One region of the Vreelandella sp. 162(4c) genome, then DNA from elsewhere that is predicted to be linked to it. Evidence: predicted binding sites of a transcription regulator. Region 1 holds the regulator's gene; the other holds the start of a gene.

Region 1 (4,213 bases):
ACCGTTACCATTTGGAGTATTCGTGAGCGGAATGCGGCTGTTAGATCGACATGTGACGCTATTTAGCGGCTCGCTGCGCACCTTGTTAAGGCGTGAAAGTGACCGGCGTCGTTGTGCAGACTCCCCCTATGCCTGGCTGTTTCAGCCCTATATGGGCGAAGAGCTGGTGGCGCTCGCCTGCACCGCAACGCCCACGCAATCATCACCTGTGATCAGCGTGGCGGCAGTGGTGCTAAGCCATCAGCAGGTGCATACCAGCCGCGCTTTTGTGATCACCCTTGGCAGCGCGAAGCAGCCCGCGAGCGCAACGCTGCGCCGTCATCACTTGCTGTGCGAGGCGGGGGAGATACTGCCACCAAACAGTGATAACTTGAGCGCGCTAGTAGAATTTATCGGCAATCGGCCCATCGTTGGCTGGCAGTTAGAGAAGCGCATTGGAGCATTGAATGCACTACTCAGTAAGCGGCTGAATTTTGCCCTGCCCAACGCCCAGGTCGATGTGGCAAAACTGCATCAGCGCCAACTGCGCCGTTTGCACCCGGAGGTCGAAGCGCCCAGCAGCTTCGCCCAGGCGTTGGCATGCTGGCAAGTACCCGTCATGGGCATGCAGAGTGTGCTTGGAGAGGCCACCGCCAGCGCACTGCTGTATATGCGCTTGCAGCGTATTATGGCGCAGGTGGCATAGTAGTCTCTTTCGTTGTGGCGAGGACAGCTTTCCGCGAGGGCGCTGTGAACCCTTCCCTGGGCGCTACTTTTGTCATCCATGACAAAAGACCCTCGCTCCAAGCTGCCCTCGCACCGAGGTATGGTGCAGCGGTCAAAATAGTCACTTCCAATTGCGATATCTTGTGTGGCTACGTCTGATTAGTTGGGTCAGGCGGTGAGTGTTGTTAGAATAGTTATTACTTTTTTCTCTCACGCCTTCTACCCTCGGCAGTGCTTATACCATGCAAACTCTTGATCACTTTGATCCTGCTCACCTTGATACGGTTGGAGCCACCCCAGCTGACGCTGAGCACGACCAGCCTGAGCTGGCTGATGCGAAGCAGAAGCGTGAATTTAACAAGCTGCAAAAGCGTCTGCGCCGAGAAGTGGGCAATGCGATCATTGATTACCAAATGATCAATGAAGGTGATCGCGTAATGGTCTGCCTCTCCGGTGGAAAGGACAGCTACACGATGCTGGAGATTTTGCGCAATTTGCAGCGCAATGCGCCGGTCAATTTTTCGCTGGTAGCGGTCAATCTGGATCAAAAACAGCCGGGTTTTCCCGAGCACGTATTGCCTGCGTATCTGGATAAGCAGGGCGTGGAGTACCACATTGTCGAGCGCGATACTTACTCGGTGGTAAAAGAGAAAACCCCGGAAGGTAAAACCACCTGCGCGCTTTGTTCACGGCTGCGGCGCGGCTCGTTGTATGGCTTTGCCGAAGAGATTGGCGCCAATAAGATAGCCCTGGGCCATCACCGGGAAGATATTCTCGAAACACTGTTTCTCAATATGTTCTTTGGCGGCAACCTGAAAGCGATGCCGCCAAAGCTGCTATCCGATGATGGGAAGAATATCGTTATTCGGCCGTTGGCCTACTGCAAAGAGGCTGATATCGCCGAGTTTTCGCGGCTGATGGCGTTTCCGATTATTCCCTGCAACCTGTGCGGTTCACAGCCTAATATGCAGCGTCAGGTGGTCAAAGAGATGCTCGCCGAGTGGGACAAAAAGTTTCCTGGCCGCCTGGAGAGCATGTTCAAGGCTGTCACCAACATTGCCCCTTCCCAGTTGGCCGACCGCAGCCTGTTCGATTTTGAAGGCCTTGAGGCCAAGCAAGCAGAGCTACTGGCGGGGCGTATCCAAGCCTTTAACGTCAGCTAACTGTTTGCTCTTCCTCTTCGGCGAGGGTAATCAAGCGCGGCATATCGAGAATGTTGACCTCTCGCCCGGAGACCGCCACCACACTCTGCTGCTGAAAGCGGCTTAGTATGCGGCTGACCGTTTCCACCGCTAAGCCCAGGTAGTTGCCGATATCAGCCCTGGGCATTGAGAGGCGAAAGCTGTAAGGCGAGTAGCCCCGGCGACGAAAACGATCCGAGAGGGTAATCAAAAAACTTGCCAGCCGCTGATCGGCGGTTTTACGCGAAAGTAGCCGCATCATACGCCGGTCATCGCGCAACTCTTTGCTCATGCTACGATAAAGCTGGCCACGCAGTTCGGGTAGCTCCTCCGAGAGTAAGTCCAGGCGGTCAAAAGGAATCTCGCAGACGGTGGTCGTTTCCAGGGCGATAACGCTACCGGGGTAATGCTCTTCGTCAATGCCATCCAACCCCACCAATTCACTGGGCAGGTAGAAATTGGTCAACTGCTCGCTGCCGTTACCTTCGGCGGTGATCTGTTTCAAACTGCCCGAACGGACTGCGTAAACGCTGGTAAAGGTGTCGCCCTGACGAAACAGCGGTTCGCCTTTTTTCAGCGGCGCGCGACGACGAATAATGGCGTCAAACTGCCCCACGTCGTCCAGCTCAAGGGCAAGTGGCAGGCACAGTGAGCTCAAACTGCAGGTTTGGCAGCGAGCTTCATGGAGTAGCGAGCGCCGACGGCTCATGGGTTCCAACATGCTTTGCTCCTTGAGAGGGTCCCGCTTATCAATTAGAAAATCCTTACTTATTATAGTCGCTTTAGCATGCCTGCAATAAGGTGATTAAACAATCTTAGAATACTGTTGTCCCGTTTGCCCGGAAAGATGGGTATCAAACGCCATTGCTATATGGCGAATCAGCAGTCGACCCATTGGCGTTGCGTTAAGCTGGTCGCCGCTGCGTGCCAGCAGGCCATCTTGCTCGGCGCTTTGCAGGCGCTCAAGCGCAGGCGCAAAGTAGCGGGGGGCATCAATGTTCCAGCGCTGGCTAACGGCGGTCAGATCAATGCCCATATCGCACATCAGCCGCTCAATCACATCCCGGCGGATCAGGTCGTCATCACTTAAGCGTATGCCACGCACGGTGGCAAGCTGCCCCTGATCCAGCGCCGCTTCGTAGCGGGCCAGATCGCTAGGATTCTGCGCATAGACGTCATCAATACGGGAAATCGCCGATACGCCAAGCCCGATTAAGTCGCACTGAGCATGGCTGGAGTAGCCCTGGAAGTTGCGCTGCAGCGAGCCTTCGCGCTGGGCAATAGCCAGGCTATCGTCAGGGCGGGCAAAGTGATCCATACCGATATGCACATAGCCAGCTGCGGTGAGCATTTCGATGGTGGTGCGCAGAATCGCTAGCTTCTCTTCTCCGCCTGGCAAGTCATCGACATTAATGCGCCGCTGCGGGGCAAAACGCTCGGGCATATGCGCGTAATTAAACACAGAAAGGCGCGCCGGGTTGAGCTCGATCACCTGGCGTAGGGTGTTGGCAAAGCTCTTTTCAGTCTGAAATGGCAAGCCATAAATTAGGTCGAGATTGAGCGAGCGAAAGCCCAGGCGATGCGCCTCCTCCATCAGCGTTTCGGTAAGTACCCGAGGCTGAATACGGTTAATCGCTTTCTGCACCAGCGGGCTTAAATCCTGCACGCCCAGGCTGATGCGATTAAAGCCGAGGGATTCGAGATGGCGCAGCGTAAACACATCCGCTTCGCGAGGATCTATTTCAATTGCGTAATCGCGATCAGCAGACGATGAAAGACCAAAACGTGCATCCAGTCGATCAATCAGGTCGCCCATCTGGTTCAAACTGAGAAATGTCGGCGTGCCGCCGCCCCAATGCAACTGCTCCACCGGTCGTGATGTATCCAAGTGGCGTGCGGTCAGCACCATTTCACGGTCAAGCCGGGCTATATAGGGCTCGGCAAGGGCAGTGTTTTTGGTAGCGATTTTATTACACGCGCAGTAGAAGCAGATCTTGCGGCAGAAGGGCACATGAACGTACAGAGAGAGCGGACGCTTACTGGCATTGCTACGCTCCAATGCCTGGGTCAGGTCGCCAGGGGTAAATTGGTCGTGAAACGACAGCGCCGTGGGGTAGGAGGTGTAGCGTGGGCCGTTGGTGTCGTAGCGACGCAGTAACGCTTCGTCCCACACCGGCTGCATAGGGGCTGCGGCAGCAGCGGGTGCAAGAGGCAAGGCAGCAGGGGTATGAACGGGCATGAAGGGGCGCTCCGACGTTAGGAAATGCCGCTAGCCTAACCCGTGGTTAGGAGGTAAATGTTGAGCCACGTCATGCTATTAGAGGTTG
Region 2 (4,213 bases), 370 kb from region 1:
ATCGGCATAATCTCGATGGTATTGTGATTGTCGAACATCCAAGAGATCGCAGCGGTAGCGTTTAATGCTTTGGACTTATCGCGTTTGCCGCCAATGACGCACCATTGCAATGCCTTCTTCATTCACTAAAAGTCAACATATATTGTTGCATTGCTCTCTTCTGGGCGCATAAAACAAAGCAAGCTGGCGGTTAGAACGAGTTCACACCGGGAAGATAAAGAGCGTCTATTATCAAACGAATCTGGTAATGTGGCTTCGTCAAATCAGGGCTACTACCGCTACCGTTTCGCCTCTTTAGCCAACCGGCTGTAGAGCGTGGATCGGGCAATGCCGAGTTGCTTTGCCGCTTGGGTCAAGTTACCTCCTTGGCGCGCTATTGTTTCTTTGATGAGAAGCTCTTCCGTTGTCCTGAGATCAGAAGTCGACGTATATTCTAGCCTATTCGTCGCTGAAGGGGCCTCTTGGTTCATACGAACCTCCTCGGGTAAGTCGTGCCATTCAATGCATTTCCCCGAAGCCATTAGCATCGACATTTCCAGAACATTGCGCAGCTCGCGCACGTTTCCGGGCCAATGGTAATGACTCAAGCAGTCCTGGGCCTCGCTCGACAGTGAAACGGGGGGTGTTCCCCGTTTCACTGTCGAGCGTTCTGCACAGCTGCTCGGCGATCAACAGCACGTCGTCTCCCCGCTCGCGCAGAGGCGGAACCCTCAAGCGCAGCGTAGCAATGCGATAAAACAGATCCTGACGAAAGGTGCCCTTTTCCACTTCATTGGCCAGGTTGCGGTTGGTCATCGATACCAGACCGATGGCTACCCGCTTTTCCTGATGGCTGCCGATACGGTAGACGATACCGTCGTCCAGTACCCGTAACAGATACGGCTGCATACCGGGCGGCAATTCGCCGATTTCGTCAAGGCATAGAGTGCCACAATCTGCCACCTCGATCTTGCCGGCAGACGAGCGATCCGCACCGGTAAAAGCCCCCTTTTCATAACCGAACAGCTCACTGGCCATCAATTCACGGGACATCGCGCCACAGTTAATCGGGACGAACGAACCCGAGCGTGGCAATTCGTTGTGGATAGCACGCGCGAACAGCTCCTTGCCTACCCGCGTCTCGCCCTCGATCAGGATGGGGGGCACCACTCTGCGCCATCTTTCGTGCGGTCACACAAGTTTCCAGCATGATGTGACTTTCGCCGATGATATCTTCGAAACCGATGCTCCGTTGCGGCTGGATCAACCTCTTGGCAGGCGCCGCTGGAGAGGCATTGGGCAGAATGAGAATTAGCCGATCAGCTTCTGCTCCATCACTGGCTCACAGCGCACGCCGGGAATCACTTTTTCGATGAATTCAGTGAAACTCACTGAGGTCATCCTGATGCCGTCTTGGCCGAGATCCAACCTACCATTCTGACTGTCCAGCAAGCGGGGGCATCGATGACGAAGACCCCTTAGCGCTCGGTCAGTCGCGTACAGCACTTTCCCGCTGCGTGAAAGCGCGATTGTCGTATCGTTCAATCCCGTGAATCGCCTAGCCAGGAAGTAAAAACGTAAAAGATAATAATAGTTAAAGCTACGAAAAACTTACCAGCTCGTCTTCAGAACATACCAAAGCTCAAAATCTGCATTACCAGTTACAGCAGCAAGCACGGCTCGACCAATTAAATTTTTCGCCATTTATTAGCTGCATCTGCATGCACTTTTGCGTGATTGATCTAAATCAATTCAAGCCATTGTAATGGGACTACACTGAATATAGTTGATTGCTCCTTAACCATAGGTCGGAGACAACGCATGTCAGATGAAAAGCTCACTCCATCAAAGCCTGAAGAGGATCTAGCGACACGGTTCCCTACAGCCTACTCAATTCTCTTCCTGCTAATTATTCTTGTAGCGGCGCTGACCTGGATCATTCCTGCCGGGCAATACGAACGTACGATGAACGAAGAGGTCGGACGCGAAATTGCAGTACCTGGCACCTATGTAACGGTTGATTCAAACCCTCAAGGTTTTGTGGACATCATGCTGGCCCCCACGGCGGGTTTCTATGATCCCGACAGCTATGCCGCCAATGCCATCGACGTTGCCTTATTTGTGCTGTTTTTGGGTGGCTTCTTAGGCGTTATCAATGCTACCGGCGCAATCGACACGGGGATACGTAACGTGATGCATCGGCTGGAAGGCCGAGAGATCTGGATGATCCCCATCCTGATGACGCTGTTTGCCCTTGGAGGCACCACCTACGGCATGGCAGAAGAGACTCTGGCCTTCTATGCCATTCTAATCCCCATCATCATCGCTGCTGGCTATGATGCGATCACAGGAGTCGCCGTGATTCTGATCGGCGCTGGTATTGGTGTGCTGGGCTCCACCATCAACCCCTTCGCTACTGTCATTGCCTCTAACGCAGCGGATATTCCTTTTACAGATGGAATTGTACTTCGGCTGGTGCTGCTGATTGGCGGGCTGGTGATTTGTTCAGTCTACGTGATGCGCTACGCCAAACGCATTAAGTTGGATCCTGCTCGCTCCGTTGTGGCCAGACAACAGAATGCACACCGCAAACTCTTTCTACAGGGACACGACGAGCTGGAAAATTTTGATCTTTCAGGCACTCAGAAAATTACCCTTGTTATTTTTGCTCTGACCTTCATTGCGATGATTTGGGGCGTCTCGTCCCAAGGCTGGTGGATGGCTAGGATGGGCGCACTTTTCTTTGGTTCCGCCATTGTGATCGGCATCATCGCTCGGCTGGGCGAGAAAAAGCTGACCAGTAGTTTTGTCGACGGCGCCCGCGATCTGCTCGGCGTAGCCCTGGTCGTTGGTCTGGCACGCGGCATCGTGGTGATCATGGAACAAGGCATGATTGCCGATACCATCTTGCATAGCGCCGAAAGTACATTAGGTGGATTGCCTGAACTAACCTTTATCAATTTGATGTTCTGGATCGAGGTAGGAATGAGTTTCTTCGTACCCTCCTCATCCGGACTTGCCGTACTATCCATGCCTATTTTAGCGCCCTTGGGCGACTTTGCTGACGTGGGACGTGACTTGGTGGTAACTGCTTACCAATCAGCCAACGGCCTGGTTAATCTGATAAACCCGACCTTTGCCGTAGTGGTCGGTGGCCTAGCGATAGGCCGTATCTCTTATGACCGTTGGCTAGTATTTATCTGGCCTCTCCTTCTTATTTTGACTGTTTTTATCAGTGCAGTTATTAGCATTGGTGCATTTCTATAACCAGGGCAAAGGAGTATGCGACATGTCAGAACACACTTTGGGCGTTCACTCGGAAACTGGGACTTTACGGCAAGTTATCGTCTGCCGCCCTGGGCTAGCCCATAGAAGACTGACTCCCTCCAACTGCGATGCGTTATTGTTCGACGATGTCTTCTGGGTCAAGCAGGCACAGAAAGACCATGACGTATTCGCCGAGGTAATGCGTGAACGGGGTGTGGAGGTTCTGGACGTTAACGACCTGCTGGCGACAACGCTTGATATTCCCGAAGCACGTACCTGGGTTCTAGACCACCGTATTACCTGGAATCATATCGGGGTAGGCATGGTATCCGACCTTCGCGCATGGATGAACGAACTGCCGGGTAATACGCTGGCGAAATTTCTCATTGGTGGTTTGGAAGTAGGAGACCTGCCTTTCGACCCTTCAGGGCTGTTCGGTAACCATCTGGGGCCTCACGGCTTTGTGCTGCCGCCACTGCCCAACTTACTGTTCACCCGGGATAACAGCGCCTGGATTTATGACGGTGTCACCCTGAACCCTATGTACTGGGCTGCGCGCAAACCAGAGACGCTGCTAATGAGCGCGATCTACCGTTTCCATCCGAAGTTTGCCGGCAAGGTGAACGTGCATTGGGGCGACCCGCTTGAAGATCATGCGCTGGCGACCCTGGAAGGAGGGGACATCATGCCGGTGGGTAATGGTGTCGTGCTGGTGGGGATGGGGGAACGATCCTCCCCGCAAGCCATTGGCCAGCTGGCCAAGACGCTTTTTGCTAACGGCACTGCAGAACGGATAATTGCCTGCCAGATTCCCAAGACCCGTTCTGCCATGCACCTGGATACCGTGTTTACCTTCTGTGGCGGCAATGTAGTGACCACTTTCAAGGAAGTCGCAGATGAAATGGTTTGCTACGACCTGCGTCCGGGGGAAGGCAGCAAGCACCTGTCGTTCTTCCAGGACAGCCGC

Evidence for each region. Region 1 encodes FNR, which switches genes on or off when oxygen is low (the NO sensors DNR and NnrR bind a similar motif). Its sites were predicted from a motif close to TTGATNTANATCAA; they were not measured.
Region 2: the regulator FNR is predicted to act here: its motif matches at 1,717-1,730, upstream of AC4EYZ_RS19475 (YfcC family protein).

Annotation. Positions count from the first base shown of each region.
Region 1 covers NZ_CM176981.1:3,868,852-3,873,064, forward strand. The annotation lists gene AC4EYZ_RS17690 (DUF294 nucleotidyltransferase-like domain-containing protein) at 1-26, shown strand, start outside; gene AC4EYZ_RS17695 (3'-5' exonuclease family protein) at 32-685, shown strand; gene ttcA (tRNA 2-thiocytidine(32) synthetase TtcA) at 948-1,868, shown strand; gene fnr (fumarate/nitrate reduction transcriptional regulator Fnr) at 1,861-2,607, opposite strand; gene hemN (oxygen-independent coproporphyrinogen III oxidase) at 2,692-4,125, opposite strand; gene AC4EYZ_RS17715 (sulfite exporter TauE/SafE family protein) at 4,204-4,213, opposite strand, start outside.
Region 2 covers NZ_CM176981.1:4,239,916-4,244,128, reverse strand. The annotation lists gene AC4EYZ_RS19485 (AAA-type ATPase lid domain-containing protein) at 279-587, opposite strand; gene AC4EYZ_RS19480 (sigma 54-interacting transcriptional regulator) at 499-1,149, opposite strand; gene AC4EYZ_RS19475 (YfcC family protein) at 1,801-3,246, shown strand; gene AC4EYZ_RS19470 (arginine deiminase) at 3,269-4,213, shown strand, end outside.